DNA from 2 places in the Desulfofarcimen acetoxidans DSM 771 genome. Region 2 is predicted to be linked to the other one. Evidence: riboswitches for the same ligand, from Rfam matches in the RefSeq annotation. Region 2 holds a riboswitch; the other holds the start of a gene.
What was found. A riboswitch is a leader RNA that binds a small molecule or an ion and turns the genes downstream of it on or off. The one in region 2 is predicted to bind cobalamin.
Positions count from the first base shown of each region.

Region 1: linked by a shared signal. The riboswitch ahead of DTOX_RS07725 (zinc-dependent dehydrogenase) and the one ahead of DTOX_RS09615 (cob(I)yrinic acid a,c-diamide adenosyltransferase) in region 2 are both predicted to bind cobalamin.

Region 1 covers NC_013216.1:1,647,456-1,661,424, forward strand. The annotation lists gene DTOX_RS07680 (ABC transporter permease) at 1-100, shown strand, start outside; gene DTOX_RS07685 (IS110 family RNA-guided transposase) at 414-1,640, opposite strand; gene DTOX_RS07690 (ABC transporter permease) at 2,473-2,655, shown strand; gene DTOX_RS07695 (alpha/beta fold hydrolase) at 2,828-3,643, opposite strand; gene DTOX_RS21385 (response regulator) at 4,269-8,072, shown strand; gene DTOX_RS07705 (diguanylate cyclase) at 8,079-9,023, shown strand; gene DTOX_RS07710 (helix-turn-helix transcriptional regulator) at 9,672-9,881, shown strand; gene DTOX_RS07715 (ammonium transporter family protein) at 10,129-11,397, opposite strand; cobalamin riboswitch at 11,844-12,021, shown strand; gene DTOX_RS07725 (zinc-dependent dehydrogenase) at 12,163-13,203, shown strand; gene trpD (anthranilate phosphoribosyltransferase) at 13,217-13,969, shown strand, end outside.
Region 2 covers NC_013216.1:2,078,359-2,083,166, reverse strand. The annotation lists gene DTOX_RS09625 (dockerin type I domain-containing protein) at 1-1,307, opposite strand, end outside; cobalamin riboswitch at 1,624-1,818, opposite strand; gene DTOX_RS09615 (cob(I)yrinic acid a,c-diamide adenosyltransferase) at 2,066-2,605, opposite strand; cobalamin riboswitch at 2,853-3,041, opposite strand; gene DTOX_RS22155 (RNA-guided endonuclease InsQ/TnpB family protein) at 3,299-3,571, opposite strand; partial or broken gene DTOX_RS22150 (transposase) at 3,654-3,773, opposite strand; gene DTOX_RS09610 (adenosylcobinamide amidohydrolase) at 3,986-4,723, opposite strand.

The sequences.
Region 1 (13,969 bases), 430 kb from region 2:
AGAAATTGGCATAAGAAAGGCACTGGGGGCCCGCAGGAAGGATATTTTGACACAGTTTCTTATTGAGGCGGTGGTTCTTTGTTTTATAGTGCTAGGGTAATATGTCAAGAGGGAATTTAAAAACATATTTTTCCTTGTTTTTGGGTATAAAAAATTAACCACCACAGAAACACCCAAAAATTCCTGTTGCGGCTATAAAATTATTCCCTGATATTAAGGCATAATCTTAAAATATGGTTATTGTTTGCACCAATAAAGCTCAGGGAAAAACATATATTGGTGCACAAATAATATTTCAGTGCATCACCACTCTTTTACCTGTGGATAACTATGATAATTAATATTCCTAGCCAGTTGGCAGCAGACAACCGCAGGAATATTAATCAGCACCGTTACCGCAGTTATTTAAACAGCTATCCCCTGTCCGACCTGTAAAGCTGGTTCTTTGAAAGTAAGGAAAAAACCAGCCTTACAAACTTCCTAGCTGTAAGAACCTGAGCTCGTTTATGGGCATGTTTTTTTGATTCTTGAAATTTTTTTTGATAGTAAGCTCGGTACTCGTCATTATGTCTCCTCAAACTGTCCGCAGCTTCTATCAGATAATACCTGAGATACCGGTTTCCAGCCCTATTCAGGGGTTTATCTTCACCGTCAAATTCGCCGGATTGATTGCTATTCCAGGTGATACCTGAAAATTTAGCTAACTGGGACTGATCTTCGAACTTGTTAATATCCCCAATTTCAGAGATAATGCCGGCGGAAAACACTGGCCCAATTCCCTTGATTGACATCAATGGATTCGAGAGCTTGGCCATATCCCTGGCAATCACACTGTCCAATTTGCGGATGGTTTGCTCAAAAAAGCGGATATTATTCATACTGGTTTCAAGAATCAGATTAACCGAATCCGTGAGCTTCGGACTCATCCGGTAGGATTCACGGCAAATTCGTTTTAGCTCAGTAGCCAATGTTTCAGGGTTAGAAAATTGCTTATTTCCTTTATCCACAAGCAATTGAACCAAGTCTTCAAGTGGTGTATTAATAATTTCTTCCGGGCCAAAAAAATCGGTAATAATAGACATGCTGGTGGCTCCAAAGATATCACTGAATACATCACCATAATTACTAAATTTCATAAACAACATAGTTAAAAAATAACTTTTTTCTCGCACAAGTGAACCCACCAGGTGAAACCTGTAACGGGTCAGTCGCTGTAGCGGAAGATACATCTCATCAACCTCGTAAGGTTTAGGTAATCTGCCGTGTCTTAGTTTTTCAGCTATGATATAAGCGTCATATGCATCGTTCTTGCCCTTTGGAGGATAAGACTTCTTGAAGTTCTTGATACTTCTGGCATTGAGTTGGTAAACTGTAGGCCTGTATGGCTTTAATTCTTCGGTGATTAGTAAATAATTCATCAAGTGAAAGTGGTATAAAGAAGTAGCTTCCATTCCAAAAACAACATGATCAAAGCTATCTTTAATCGATAACTCTTTAGTTTTAGATGCCAAACTCTCGGCACCTGAAATGGAGTTATCGAAAACTAACTTTTTCAACAAAATCGTTCCGTCTAATTTCATAAAGCAAGCCACATTCTTATTCTTACCAATATCAATGCCAACATGCAAGGATATTGTCATAAAAACACCTCTGGTAAGTGGATTAACTTTTCCGTTTTCTACGCGAGAACATCCTCGTAATCAGAACTGACATGGAGCGGGAGACTACCTGGATCTGCTGCCATCCAGGTCAACTATCATGCTGAACAGGCTAGGTGTTAGAACTAAAACGTAGAAGGAAAAGAAACATACTTTATTAAGCAGTCTATGCTGCTCGGGGTATTGAGAATTTACCATCTTACCGGGATCATTCTAACTAAATGATTATTTAAATTGCTTATTTCATCAAACATTGACAGACAGGCACCTAAAAAGTACTATCTAAACCATTGTAAATTATAGCACTCTTTAAAGAAAGTTGACAACACCACTCCCCCGGGTTTAAACAGCCTCACGTAAATCAGAATTGCTAAGCAAACATTCTAAGTGTCAGAATCAAACCCTGACGGGGAAAGAGAAACAGACTTAAAAAGCATTGTGGATATCACCACATGCGAGGAGGACTGATGAATTCATCTTACTAATTTTTCAGTGTGGGCTGTCTCTTTGAAAATGATTTGCCTGTGGATATTTTTCTGTCAATAAAATTTTCGGTTCGTATAGACATCACCATCCTATCATTGATTGGGTACCTTGGCGCAACTACTTCCAATAAGTAACCCACATGCAGTAATTCACGTGATTAATAGGTACCTTTACTGCATTGTTGTGGTATTGTTATTGACTTCATCAAACCCAGGTACCCTTGATATGGGAACCGGTTCCCTGAACATCCGGACCACAACATTCTACTATTTTAGAACATGTCGTATTCGGTTGTTCTGACTCTATTATACGAGGAGGAATAATAGGAATGGCACTAGGCACCGGGGGTGCTTGCCTGATTGCTAAAATAGCTAAGTGGCCGCCACTGGTATCATGGTGGACAGCCCTGCTGGCTTTTGCTTTCTCCGGAGCAGTGGGTATAATTTTCGGTATCCTCCCTGCCAATAAAGCTTCCAAACTTGATCCTATTGAGGCTTTGAGGAGGGATTAATGGGGCCGTGGCAAGCAGCGATTTCCCGCTGCTTATGTCTGTTGTATTATGTTTATTGTTTTAGGCTATGAGTCTGTACTTTCACATAAAACAATGCCGAAAATGTATAAAAATGGTTAATAAGCCAACCTACCAATATGTTGTTTAAATTCAAAAATCGAACTCTGCCTCTTTATTCTTCAATAAACTGTATTAATTCTTTAGTGAATCTTTCACGCTGGTCATAGAACAGGAAATGTCCACATGATTCAAAGGGTACAAGCTTAGAATTTTTAATACTATTATTCTGTGAAATAGCTAAAGGGAATAGGCATACTTGGTCATTAATACCGTGCAAAATCAGCGTTCGAACTTTAATTGTTTTCAGGTCGTTAAATAAACCTTCTTCACCTAGCCATGTGTTTGCAATAGCTGCAGTAGACCAGCCGGCTGCCTGCAGACCTAATTGAAAAATCCAATCCGACAGTGGTTTGCTAACATAATTATGGAAGATCATATTTCCAAAATCTCTTAATGTTTTGGGCCGATCGTTATATACACCTTGGATAATGTTAATCACATCATCTTTTTTTATGCCATATGGGAAATATGGACGTTGGATAAGACTCGGTGCAGCTGCAGCAAAAAGAGCAAGCTTCGATACTCCGTAACCATTGTGTCTGGCCATGTACCGGACACAAATAGCTCCACCCGTTGAATGTCCACCGAGTGTGAAATCCTGTAATTTAAGTGCGCCGACCACACTACGGATATCATCAGATAAACGGTTATAATCGTAGCCGTGCCAGGGTTTGTCTGATAAGCCGAATCCCCTGCAGTCCATGCCGATGCACCTGTACCCCATTTTAGGTAATTGGTCAAGTTGGTACTCAAATAAATTATGGTTTCCTGGCCACCCGTGAATTAGCAGGATTGTCTTGTGACCTGTCGGGTTAAGGTCTTCTACATAAATATTTACACCGGGTTCTACACCAATATAATACCCCATGATGATTTCTCCCAATAAAGTATTTGTTAATATATTATTTAATTAGGATTATTTTGGTGATTATCTTTGCGATTTTTTTAAAGAGAAAGTAAATTTAAAGCCGTACCGGAACCTAAGAATAGATTTTACTCTTGCTGGTAGGTGATGAACAACGATTGATGGCAGCAATCAACATATACTGTTCAACAGTAGCTAAGTGGAAAAGGATGTGGGGTTGCACAGGCAACTCTTAGTTGGTTCGTTACCTCCTTAAAAAGTAAAACCCTGTATGCTTATTGGCTTACGGGGTTTTGTTGTTACTTTTCTTATAATGGAATTCTTTGGGGGAAGATGCCATCTGTGTTGCTCTATTAAATCTGCTTAATAGTAATCATAAGCATAACTAATTATAGGCATAAAAAATTTAGATCAATAAAGTGCAAGGATTATTCCCTTTTGTGTCGAATCCTAACAAAGAATTTTAAAGGAGAAAAGATAAAACGTGCACGGTTTGACTGCCTTGGCGGATAATACCTTTTTATCTGGACCAGCAAACCACCGGAAGGTGAGAGTCAACTTGTTTTCCCAAGACATAATGCTAATAGACCATACATACATGATGTGTTGAAGAATTGGGGGATATTGCGTGAAACACATTCGGAATCAAGTAATTATTATATTTTTAATCATTATTTTACTGCCTTTGACAGCATCCGGATTTTTATCGTATTTTAAATCCAAGCAAATTGTGGAAGATCAATTAAGGGAAGACAACTTAAAACTGATCAAAGAAGTTAACCATAAATATATAGAAGAATATCTAAACAAATTAGAATATGGTGTAGAGGTATTGGCCAATCGTATTGATGTAAATCTTTTTGTTTCGGATCCGGAATATAAAGAAAAGCTCTTTAATGATTGGCAGGTGTACAGGGAGGCAAATCCCGATGTTGATTATATTTATTTAGGAACAGAAGACAATGAGTTATGGGTTAATCCTCGTTATAATAAACCGGAAGGATATAAATGTATCGAGCGGCCCTGGTATATAACAGCTATTAACAATAATGGCCAAGTAGCCTGGACTGATACCTACCGGGAAGCAAGTACCGGTGAATTACATATATCCATCGTTAAAAAGCTAAATACCTCCGGCGATGTACCCACCTGTGCTCTTTCAATGGATATAAGTTTGGATGAAATATCAGACGTGGTTTATGATCTTGCCTTGGGTAAAAATGTAGAAGTTTTTATATTAAACAACAATGGCAAAGTGCTGGCACATTCGGACAGAAATAAAAACTATGAGGGATTTGCTGATAATGATTGGGTGCGGGAGTTATTGAAACAGCAGGAAGGTGCCTATCTGCGTAATTTTGATGATGGCAAAAAATACGTTTGCTACACAACTATCAAAAATACGGGCTGGAAACTGCTTGCTTTGATCCCCAGGGGGCATTTGGAAGCTAAAATAGCACCAATCAGAAGCCTAACCATTGAGATTGGCCTGGTAGCGGCACTGCTGGCAGTATTCCTGGGTCTTGCTTTGTCCAACAGGCAGTTGATTAATCCAATATTACAACTTATAGGTTATGCTGATGCCATTCGCAAAGGAAACCTTGATCATAGTCTGGAGGTGAATGGTTCCACTGAGTTTCAAAATCTCTCCACATCTATCAATGAAATGCGGTTATCTATACGTGAGAAAATAACTAAACTAAAAGACTCAGAAGAAAAACTCAGGCAAAGTGAAGAAAAGCTTAGACAATTGGCTGAGAACCTGGATGAACTCTTCTGGTTAAGAACTCACAGGGAAATGCTTTACGTGAGTCCAGCCTTCGAGAAACTATTTGGTAAGAAATGCACTAGTTTTTTGGAGAACCCGGACACTTTTCTTGAATTTGTTCACCCTGATGACAGGGGTAAGGCAATTAGCATTTTCTCTGGATCTATAGGAAAGCAAGAGGACATTTTTGATGGTGCATACAATGATGAGTTTCGAATTGTAAGCCCTGATGGAGAAATTTGCTGGATATGGGCCAAAACTGTTCCAGTAAAAGATGCCGACGGAGAGGTTGTTAGAATTGCGGGGGTAGCCAGTGACGTTACCGTGCGAAAAAAATTGGAACAAGCTTTAACAGAAGCCAAAGAAGAGGCGGAGTATTCCGCTCGGGTTAAAAGTGAATTTTTGGCTAACATGAGCCACGAAATCCGGACCCCGATGAATGGCATTATCGGCTTTTGCCATTTGCTAATGCAAACGCAGCTCAATTCAAAACAGCTGAACTACCTTACCAAGATCAGAAGCCAGTCTCAGCATTTACTGGGGATTATCAATGATATTCTGGATTTTTCCAAGTTGGAAGCTGGTAAAATGTCTGTTGAGCATGTGGATTTTAATCTGGAAGAAGTAATTGCCGATTTATTTTATTTATTAGAAAATCAGGCCAGCCAGAAGGGTTTAGAGCTATTGGCAAATGTTCAAAAGGGAGTACCGGCACACCTCAAGGGAGATCCGCTGCGCTTGAAGCAGGTGCTGGTAAATTTGGCCAATAATGCTATTAAGTTTTCCGATCAAGGGAACATATTTTTGCGGGTTGAAAAAATTGACCAGAGTGACAGCGATAGTGACCAGGTAATCATCAGTTTTTCCGTGGAGGACAATGGAATTGGTTTAACTGAGGAACAAATGCAGCGTCTTTTTAATTCTTTTTCTCAGGCAGATAGCTCAACAACACGTAAGTACGGTGGAACCGGTTTAGGTTTGGCTATTTCCAAATACCTGGTTGAACTCATGGGGGGCGAAATAAGCGTAAGCAGCGAATATGGGGTTGGCAGCACCTTTTCATTCAGTCTTCCCTTTGGCATATTGGCCAGCGGTATACAAACAAATCAAAGAGATAATATTGATTTAAAAGGAAGCCGGGTATTGATAGTGGATGATAATGAAGCTTCCCAGGAAATACTGGCTTCTTATTTGGTTGACTTGAATTTTGACGTGACCGTGCTTAGTTCTGGGCAAGAGGCGATAGATCTGCTTGTTAAAGAAGGGGAGGCATTTGATATTCTTGTTATAGACTGGAAAATGCCGGGCTTGGACGGAGTAGAAACGATTCGTTTGATCAAAGAAAAAATGAAACTAGAAAAAATACCCATTATCATCATGGCTTCGGCTTATGATCTGGATGAGTTAAGAAATGTTTTTAGCGAACTGGGAATCAAAGCGTTTCTAAACAAGCCACATACTCCGTCGCAGTTGATGGATGCCATAACAATGGCCTATGTTGAATCCGATAGTTATTACCGGCCACAGGATTTAAAAGAAAATAGCCTATTTACAGGTAAATTGGAGGGTAATCATATTTTGTTGGTGGAAGATAACCTAATCAATCAAATGGTTGCCGTTGAAATCCTTGAATCTGTCGGCATTTCGGTGGATGTGGCTGAAAACGGCAGAGAAGCCGTGGAAAAAGTTCGGGCCGGAAATTATGACCTGGTGCTGATGGACTTACAAATGCCGGTTATGGATGGTATGGAAGCCACCAGAATACTGCGTGATGAACCCCTTTACCGGGATTTGCCGATTATCGCTCTTACAGCCCATGCGATAAGTGGTTTTCGTGAACAGTGTATCGGGTTGGGCATGAATGATTTTATATCCAAACCATTTTTACCAGAGGATATGCTTCTTATCCTGAGTAAGTGTTTAACTTCAAGGACTAAAGAATCTGACAGGATTATTCCTGAAAAGACCCCGGGTAGTGAAAAAATGTCCGGGGTCGGGAAAAACGAAATTAGCCTGGAGAAGCTGGGACAATTAAAGGGAATTAATTGCAGAAGGGCATTGGAGAGTTTAATGGGTAATAGTAAGCAGCTGGTTAAGTTGCTGCTGGAGTTTTGCCGGTCCTTCCAAGATGCACCGGCGCAAATTAAAAATGACTTTACAGCCGGAAACAAAGATTCAGCGTGCATCATGGTTCATTCTATTAAGGGTGTTGCCGGTAATCTGGGTGCTATGAGGTTGTATACGGCGGCGTCTGAATTGGAAAAAATCATTCGTCAGAATACTGCTGACCTTGGGGGAGCAGAGTATAGTGAATTTTATGCAGCAATGGAAGTGGTTTTGGGGAATTATTTGTATTTACTGGAATTAAGCCAGTCCAATGCGGAATTTAAAAAAGATGTTCTGGTCGAGCAAGATAATTTTTCGGAACAGACGTCATCGGTGATGCTTGAGGAATTGCACAGCAGCATGCTGCAATTACGGGAAATGATTAGAGAGAATAGTTTTGGTGCCGGGGATTTTGCACAGAATCATTTAACCGGTAATACTGTTTTAAACCAAGAAATACTTGGTGATTTGCTTCATGCTATCGAAGAATTCGATTATGACCGGGCTTTACTTTTACTCGATAGTATAGAGTCGGAATTTAATAAGATTGTGGAGTGAGAAAAAATGAACAAGGTTCTTATTGTTGATGATGTACCTGTCAGCATCAAAGTGCTGGGCGAGTTATTAAAGGAACATTACGAAATACTGGTGGCTACTAGTGGCAGCAGGGCTATTGAGGTGGCATTGAAAAACCAACCGGATTTAATACTTATGGATGTTGTCATGCCGGGTATGGATGGATTAGAAACTTGCAGGCGGCTAAAAGAAAATACGCTGACAGCAGAAATACCGGTTATTTTTCTTACCGCTATGTCTGAAAGCTCTGATGTAATAAAAGGTTTTGAAGTTGGCGGTCAGGACTATGTTGTGAAACCTTTTAATAAAATAGAGGTCATTGCCCGGGTAAAAAACCATATGGAGTTGAGAAAATCAAAAGAAAAGATTAAACAATATGCCTTGGAATTAGAACGAAAAAATGAAGAATTGCAACAGTTATTACAAAAAGTTGAACAAATAGCGATAACGGACTTCCTAACGGGAATAACCAACAGGCGTTTTGCCATTGACAGAATGAATGAAGAATTATCAAGAATTAATCGTGGTGAAGATGGTTTTTCCCTTTTAATGATAGATATTGACAACTTTAAGGACATAAATGATTCTCATGGACATGAATGTGGGGACTATATTTTAAAAGATGTAGTGAATTTAATCAAGTCTGTTTTGCGAAATTATGACATGATGGCTCGGTGGGGCGGAGAAGAATTTTTAGTCATGTTACCGAGTACAGAAATAAACGATGCAAAAATAGTAGCCGAAAAAATCATTTCTAATGTCAGAACTCAAATCTTTACTTATAAAGGTAATTCATTTCATGTAACCATTACCGCCGGAGTGGCCCAACATCAAGCCGGAGATGACTTGGATAGCATTATTAAAAGAGCGGATGAAGCAATGTACCATGGAAAAAAAAGCGGCAAAAACTGTGTAAAAAACTCCTGTCATTAACATCTGAGAATGGTCAAAACACATTATAAATTCTCAAAATGTAGCAGGGTTCCCAGGTGAAATCCGGGTTAAATGTGGTAAGTGAACCAGCGCCTACAGCTTGTGAAAATATTAAAAGTGAACTAAGCGATATCCTTACACAATACAACAATTAAATGCCCGTTATTGATAAAAAAATTATTGCTTTTAGCCTTGCTTTTTGGTATAATGCCAATAAAGATACGCAGTAGTATCTATTCTTGAGGCGATGAAGCTCCAGCAACTGTTAGTTGATGGGGTTTTTTGTTTTAAATTAAGTAGTTCTTTTGAATGAAGTGTAAGAAAAGTATTTACCCTGGAAGAATATAATATATACATCTTTTGCTAAAGGTAAAAATTGTAGTGGTTGTGTCGTCTTGAGGAATAGCCTAAAACAGTTAATTATAGAATATAGCAGAGGTTCCAGGGGAGTAATAATTAACTTAATATTTTTAAACAATGATGTTTTGCGAGCTAAGGCGCTCTGTGGAAAGAAGATACTTCTCCCAGGGCGTTTTTTATTTTATGCTGACTTCATTTTTTGCCGACCCTAAAAGTCTATAGAATTAAAATGTTTTACTGATTTGTCCTAACATATTATTGCAAATTTTAAAAAACATGGTGAGAAAAATGGCAAAGTTAATAACAAATTTAAAACGATATCGCATACAGGCAAATCTATCCCAGGATGAATTAGCTAGACTGGTAGGTGTTAGGCGAGAGACAATAGTACGTCTAGAAGCCAGAAGATATAATCCTTCTCTTAAGTTGGCTTATGATATTGCAAGAATATTTAATGCATCCATAGAAGAAATATTTACTTTCACTGATAATTGGTAATAAATTTTATTTTTCTATAACAATTTTACTCATAGATTACATGTGAATTCCAAAATAATACAACGGGAGATGGAGGGTGAGTTTAGCAAATAGGGTAGGGAATGAAAGAATATAAAAAAAAGGCCAATTGGCCTTAATTTTATTTTAGCAAGAATGTTTTTAAACGAGAGTTGCAGAATATTCTGGTTGACTCTTGGCATCCTTGTATTTATAGAAGTAATAATCATTTACATAAGGGATCTGTTTTTTATGCAACAATATATTCGTCTTTGTCATTATATGGGAGTTCCTTTTTGCTCAAAAAGGCAATTACTGTACCAGTTATTTTCCCACAAATGAATGCTATACAAACAGTAACAACTATTGCCGATAATTGAGTTCCAGCTTTCCCAGTTATAAATATTGCTGCCGCACCGCCTAGTAGTCCGGGCATTCCATGTAAATTGTTAATTCCACATGTATCGGTTCCTCTTATAAGTTTTTCAAGTTGGGGTGCTATAGTAGTATAACCAATTACACTTAATGCCCCCGCAGCGATTCCAATTAGCATTGCGTAACCTGGAGTCGTCATGTCACAAGTTGAACCTATCGCAACACCACCTGCAAGTGCAGCATTTGCAATATCTGCAATTTCAATTTTGCCCCTAATTATTTTCGTAAAAATATACGTTGCTAAAGTTGCACCGCATAAAGCAAAAATCGTGTTTATTGCAGTTAATACAACTCTTTCAGGAGCTACAATTGCACTTGTAAATGATGGCCAAAAGAGCCACAAAACCATACTACCCAGCATGCAAAATAAATTCGAGTTTATATTGCTTTCACATACAGCATCACCTTTAAATTTAGATAAGGTATTCGTAATTACTCCCAACCCAAAATATGCACCAAAAGCATGGATTATTATTGAGCCACCAGTATCAAGAAATCCCTTAAACATACCACTATCAAGTATCAGCCATTCATTAAGTATATAAGCCGGTACAAATAATATGCCCATTATAATATATTGATCCATTTTCAAACGTCCAAGTGGAGCACCAATCGCAATAAGTAAACCTGCAGCAGCAAACTCTGCACAGAGAAGTGTATCTATGCTTATTGTGGGTTTACTAAAACCTTCTCCTCCAAAACTTTTTATTATCGTGTACATAGGTATGGCTACACTTACAACAAGTAAGGTTGCTGTGAGTGAACTATACCCATGATGTCTTACAAAAACCATAAGAAATCCGAAACCTACAAGCAGCATGGCCAGGATATGAATAGAACGCTCATATTTTAGCGTATCAAAAATTGTACTGTACTGTATAGAGTCTTGATTCACTTGACCGCCTTGAGAATTAATTGCTGATATGCCTGTTGATACATTATGATTTATACTAGGTATCAACACTAATGCAGCACCAATAAAAAGCAGCATTAGTAATATTAATAGACCTTTATTAACCGTAGTTTTAGCTTCATATCGAACATCTCTTGCTCGAGTTTCTTTTATTGTAGATAATTTAGCCATTTTTTCCCCCGCTATTTTGTTAATTTTAAAAGTATAGTTTTAGAACGACTATACTATTATTAATCCCATTAAATTAACGCAAAATATCCAAAGTGTGTCGGCGATGTCACACCTTGGATAGAATGATAATGCGACATCTTTGTCACACTAGTTAATATTAATCTTTTCTCTGATATAAGAAAAGTATGATTTATGACCTTAATTGAGCAAAATAGTTTAAATTTTTTCAATTTATAAAATGTACTATGATTTTCTTAGATCGTAGGAAAATATTTTCTACATGGGTCGAATTCCTAAAAGGATATGTCTATGCCACCAAAAGTCGTTAACAGGACGGGGTGACACAGGAGGTGACACAATGAACCTCCCCCAGTTTGTGCCTATGCTTTTGAATATTATTCTTGACAGGTCAAAAAATTAAGAATTATAATATTGGTAATAACTTGATATTATTTTAGGTTTCAGGTGTTCTTTACAAAGGAAGAATAGGGAACCGGGTGCAATTCCCGGACGGACCCGCCACTGTGAAGGGGAGCCAGTGCCATAAACCACTCCGTTATGGGGGAAGGGGCATTAAAGGTGATGAACCTAAGTCAGGAGACCTGCCTGAAATTATTCTATGCTGCCTCGAGTATAAGGTTAGCTTAGGTGAGGACTTGGAAATCCACGCCATTTTTTTGGCGTGGATTTTTTTGTTTATATATCTTCAGAAAATGAGGAGATATTCAAAGGAAAATTAGGTTAACTTCCAAAGGAGAGGATGATATGAAGGCTGCATTGCTGGAAGGGATTAATAAGCTGCGGATAACGAATGTACCAACACCAAAATGTAAGCAGGGGGAGGTGTTAATTAAGGTTGGGGTCTGTGGTATGTGTAGAACTGATATGAAGGCCTATATGTATGGCCAGCGGGATTTACGTTTACCTAGAATAATAGGTCATGAAATAGCCGGTACTGTTGTTGAAATGGGTGAAGGCGTAACTCAAGTTAAATTAGGAGACCGGGTTCAGGTGGCTCCTGGTTTACCTTGTGGGAGCTGCAGTTATTGTCTTCAAGGATTGCATCATATGTGTGATTATGTGCAAATAATGGGCTTTCATTACGATGGTGGTTTTGCAGAGTATGTGTTAGTTCCTAACAATGGCGTAAGCTGCGGAGTGCTAAACAAAATTCCCGAAGAATTGTCTTTTCAAGAAGCTGCTATTACAGAGCCATTGGCATGCAGCATTAATATGCAGGAAAGTTTACAGGTTGGTCTTGGTGATATTGTAATTATCTTTGGCGCAGGACCACTGGGTATTCTAAATGCAAAATTGGCTGTTGCCCGAGGTGCAAATAAAGTAATTCTTATAGAAATTAATGAAAACAGGTTAGCTATCGCTAAAAATAGAGAATTTCACTATTGTGTAAATCCTTTACAAACTAATTCTATTAAAGAAGTTATGGAAGTTACCGGTGGAAGGGGAGCAGATGTCGTTATTCCGTGCTGTCCGGACCCTGATGTTGTCGGTACAGGTCTGGCCATGCTAAGTAAAAGAGGCCGATTTGGTTTTTTTAGTGGATTAATGATGAATTTCGGTTCCATAAAAGTAGATTTTAATCTTATTCACTATAAAGAACTCAGGGTTTACGGGGCTTATGGTTGTTCTTCACTGCACAACAGAACTGCCGTGGAAATGCTGGTAACAGAAAAGGTGAAGGTTAAAGATATGATCACCCGGTGTATCCAGTTGGAAGAAGTTATATCCGGTATAAAAATGATTGCTGATATGAAGGAAATGAAAATTGTTATAAATTTTGAATAATGGAGGATTTAATATGCTTATTGAGCAAGCTAAAGAATTTGGTCATATTATTACTAAGTTAATAAATAAAGAAGATTTATCCCGGCATGAAGCAAAAGAAGCATTTTCTCAAATACTGTTAAACCAGCAATCTGAAATGCAGCAGGGTGCTTTTTTAGCTGCATTAACATCAAAAAGAGAAACGGTTGAGGAAATTGCCGGGTGCTGGGAAGCTATCTATGAGTTAGATACCGTTAAAGTTATTCCTGATGTTCCTGAACCGCTGGTTGATAATTGTGGTACCGGGATGGATACAATAAAAACTTTTAATATAAGTACGGCAGCTTCTATTATAGCTGCGGCTGCCGGAATCAGGATGGCCAAGCATGGGGCAAGGGCGATAACCTCAGTGTGTGGAACAATAGATATTTTAGAAAAACTGGGTGTGGATGTAGAATGCAGTCCACAGATTGTAAAAAAGAGTATCGAAAAAGCCGGCATAGGTATTTTTAATGGAATGAGCCCCAAAGTACATCCTCAGGCTTTAGGAAGGGTGCTTTCACAAATTTCTTTTGGTACAATATTAAACATTTCAGGCTCTTTATCCAATCCCGCTTTACCTCGCTATGGTGTACGAGGGGTTTATTCAAAAGAACTCGTAAAACCTGTTGCACAAGTTATGCGTGAGATAGGTTATAAGAAAGCTGTTGTTGTACATGGATTGGCTGAAGATGAGGTTAAAGGGATGGACGAAGCCTCCACGTTGGGTCATACAATTATTGCTGAG
Region 2 (4,808 bases):
TCACTGTTCAAATCATAGCCGGAATCGGAATTGGAACGAATCATAAAAATTTGCCCGTAATCATTGCCGAAGACCACATAGTTCCCCGAGGCTGCCATGCCCTGCACGGTATAGGTCCCCCCAGAGGAAGGCACAATCCAGACAACGGTGCGGCTGCTGCCATCATCCTTGAGGCAATAGCCTTTGCCGGACGCGCTGTTGGTGGTGTAATAAATATAGGTGTTGCCACCTTTACAGTAAATTACAGGTGAAGACTGGACACCGCCGTCCGTCGAGTATTCCCACAGCTTGCTTCCGTTTTCATTATAACAGTATATTTTCCCATCACTAAAGTTGCCCCGGCCTACATAGATTTTGCCGTTATCATAAACCGGAGTGGAAGTGGAATAGCCAATGCCGGCGTGCCACCGATAGGTTAAACTTCCACTATTATCAATACCATAACACCACAAGAAGCCACCCTTGTCGGTGAAGTAGATTTCACTATTCGAGCTGTTGTAGCAAATGGACGAGCGAATTTCCGCCGCATTTGACTCAATGTCCTTTATGGAACCGGAACTAAGAAGACTCATTGTGTTCTTATCCACCACATACACCTTGGACTTATCCCCGCCGAAGACAAGGTAGTCGTTGATGATAGCAACACCGGCCCAGTAGAACCCTTCGCCGCTGACGGAGGGGGTGAAGGTAGTCACAGTGTTGCTGCTGAGATCCACCTTATAGTACTTGCCGGTGCCCGGAGGATTCCAGAGACCAAAGTAAAGATTGTTCCCGTCAAGGACAAAGGGAGTGTTGAACTGTCCCGAATCACTGATGGGGATCAAGGTGTCAACTTTTGGAGTGGATGCAATATTTTCTATTTTTTTCAGTTTGTTCTGATTTCCTTCGGTTACCCCCAAGTACAGAGTGGTGCCGCTAATCACCGGCGTACCCAACTGGAAGCCCCCGTCGGAGTCTACTATAATGCCGTCGGTCCAACCTGTGGGGGTAGTGCCGTCACTGCAATTGATTTTATATATTCTGGCGTCGCTGGGGGTGCTGTTAAACACATAGGCGTAGTAAACGCCGCCCTCATTGACAACCAATGGCGGAATATCCGTACCGTTCCAACCCGCGTTAGGCAAATCGGTCATCACAAAGTTAGGATTCGGGTCTATCGGCGGGTTATCGGTTGTTACACCGCTGTTAACATTGTCCTTCTGGAATTTGGTCCAGTCAGCCGCAAAGGCAGCATTCGCCGTCAGCAGAAATAACAGCATGACGGTGAAAAAGACCAAAAACTTATTTTTTCCCCATTTAACGATCATTATTATACCTCCTTTTTCTTAGACCATATCTGATTCTCTTGACCGGCAGGGTTTAATAATCAGATTGCACTAATCGGGCGTTTTTTTGTAAATTTTCACCTCCTGTATAACTGATTACACAATGGATAGCATCACCCCCCTTCAATAAAAAGGCTGCAACTTTTCAAAACAGCAGCCGGCTAAATAAAGAATAATAAAAAATCCGGTCGAATAACACCAAAAGACCCGGCTTTTCCGCAAAAGCCGGGTCTTTCTCAAAGAGATAAAATCTTTATCCAAAGCAACCCTTAGCACCGAACCTTTCCACGGAAGGCGACACCTGATCATTATCCAAGCAGGTCTCCTGACTCGTGGATCATCACTGCCCACTCCCCGTCTTCCCGGGTTATTCAAATACCCAGTGACATTTTGGGAGCCGCTCCCCGCTTACAGTGGCCGGACCGTCCGGGATTCTCACCCGGTTCCCTCTTACCCCGGCATAACCCGGGGAACCTGAATAAACGATTAAATTATACATATACTAACACTATTCTCCTCCTTTGTCCATTTCTCTTTTGAAAAATTCCTTACGAGTTATCACACAAGCCTCCGGATTAGCTATGGCAAGATGCATTTGTTCGTATATCTTCGCTTACCAAAATATAAAAAACCATGAAAGCTCACCTCAACAAGGTATAGACCTTCATGGTCAGATATTATCCATTCAATAATATTGGTTATTTAATGAATTATTATACTAATGAAAAACATTGCTGCCTCTACTTTTCAATACCATCTCTGGCAATTATTCCCTTATCATAATAGTGTTTTACGCTCACCATTTCCGTTACCAAATCCGCAAATTCTATAACTTTCTGCGGAGCATGCCTGCCGGTGAATACTATCTCCACATCTTCAGGCTTATTTTTTATAATATCCACCATTTCTTCTGTCGTGATCAAATTATAGTGATGAGCTATGTTAATCTCATCGAATATAATTATATCATATTCGCCTGAAAACATAGCCTTTTTGGCTTTTTCCAGTCCCTCCACAGCCATTTTCACATCTTCCTCCAGTGGAGGGTTTTGAATATGAGTAAAAGTGTCTTTACCATATTGCTCAATGGTAATATACGGTTTACACATTTCTGCCGATTTCAGTTCGCCGTAGCACTGGCCCTTCATAAATTGACCTATATAGGTTTTTAGACCTTGGCCCATGGCCCGAAAAGCCAGACCAAGTGAAGCTGTGGTTTTGCCCTTGCAATTTCCGGTATAAACTTGCACATATCCCTTCTTTAAGACATCTGATTTCACCGAAAAACCTCCTTTTAATTTTGTCCCTAAGATATATATAAATATAAATTATATTATTTTAAAAGGGGACACACATGGGATGAACTGGCATTTTCCCATGTGGTAAAAGATTAACTAACACAAATGGAGAAAGGAGAGGAGATAAAAACATGAAAATACCTGGCTTCATCCGCAAAGAAGGCAGGTATTTTCAAGATGTAAACATCATAATAAACTAAAACAAAGCCCTGGCCTTTTCACGGAAGGCGGTACCCAAATCAAACAGGCAGGTCTCCTGACTTGTGGTTCACAGCATATTCCCCGCCTTCCCAGGCACAAGACCCAGTGGCATTTGGGGAACCGCTCCCCACTTACAGTGGCCGGACCGTCCGGGATTCACACCCGGTTCCCTTTTCACCCCCGACATAACCGGGGAACCTGATTAATTAGATATTAAATTAATATTATATTAACATTCTTTGAATAATTTGTCCATCATTATTTTTTGATATTTATAAATATTCTGGCACCAAGCTATAATTACTTAGTGAACTACCCCCGCTTACGTTCCACTAAGAAGCGGGGGCTTCCAAAGGAACATCAACGAGCGTTTCCTGATTCATCAGCCACGGCCTACCGTTACAAAGAGCAATAGGTCTTACACGGCCTCCAGCAGGCATGATTTCGGGCGGCCCCCGCCCTACAAGTACATATCTAAGCCGCTAGCATTTCTAAGCCACGGCGTTCTATTAATATGGCTGACACCAAATCCCTGGGCATAACCAGTCCACAAGCAGGGCATCGGTGTACTCTGACACTCAAATCCTTTGGCACATTAGCGCCACAAAGACAAGTCTGGGAAGTGCCATGCGGAGGGACAGGGAAAAATATTTTACCGTATTTGCGGCATTTGTACTCCACAAAGTTTCTGAATGTACCCCATGAAGCATCATGAATGCTTTTAGCTAGGTAGTGATTTTTGACCATCAAAGTTTTAGTGTGTGAAACATTTTTTTCTGTTGCTCTTTGGTCGGACGCATTTCAAACCGGTAGACAATTTGCAAATGATTCACCTCTTTTCATCCTGGGTTTCAATGTACTTCTTAATTACTTCAATGGGTGCACCACCTGTAGTTAGAAGACAAAAACTTTACGACCAAAAATATTCTTTCCATAGCTGCTTTTTTACTACCAAAATCAGATGATATGTGAGTAAGAATACTGATTGGCTATTTGCATCAAGTTTGCTCAATAATAATCAACCTTTCGTTATTGCGTCTGATTATATTTTGCCACATCATAGAGGCTTTGGCAAACATCTTATTAGTACACAAAACAAGGCCGCCATTCATCCCACCAACTTAAAGGTGGGGGAATTCTGGCTGGTTTTGGTTAAATTTATTAATTTAGGAAATCAATTTTATTTTCTAAATTAAGTCCTTCATTATACGAGATATAGTCATCCACTCCCTGCGATATCGCATTGTACACAGTACGCCCAATTAAATATCCTAAGTCAGTTGCAGTCCCGGCATAATGCTGCAATTCACCTCTCCCGGTACAGGAAACCACTATGGCGTCCGAGGTTGTACCGGTTATACATTCACCGTCCAGCAAGCTTATTTTTGATTTAAACAGAGCTCTTGTCTTGGCTTCGGTTGCCGTTATAACCGCATTAACCATCGCAGGCACGCTTAAATTGCCTTCAATTAATAAAATAGTATTGATCGTGCCCGGTTGAATATTTCTTTGCAGCTTTGCGGTAGGAACACCCGCAACCCCTGGATTACTTACTCCAACAGTACAAAGAGCCGCCACTGCCAGACCTTTTTGACTGCCACAGCTTAATACGGTGTGGGTTACATTTACGGCAGTCATCATGCCAACAACATCATGACCTAAATTCAAACCTTCAGCTACCTGTCTTAAATCCTGCTCCGGATCACTTCCATTATAGTTTTTATTAACAGAATGGTTGATTATGTGATACGCCTGGCGTAAATTTCCGCCTAAGACAGCAGAACTGAGCACTTTCAGCGGGTTGTCAGACGAAACAAGAAATGTATTTTTGTTATAGACATAAAAATTTATCCCTTGGATAGAGATCTGCTTATTAAACAAATGTAATTCCTCTAACAAAACATTTTCCTCCCTATACCCATAAATTGCAATTTAAAAAACCCGGCCTACCTATAGTCCGGGGTAAATCCCTGCTGTAGAAAAT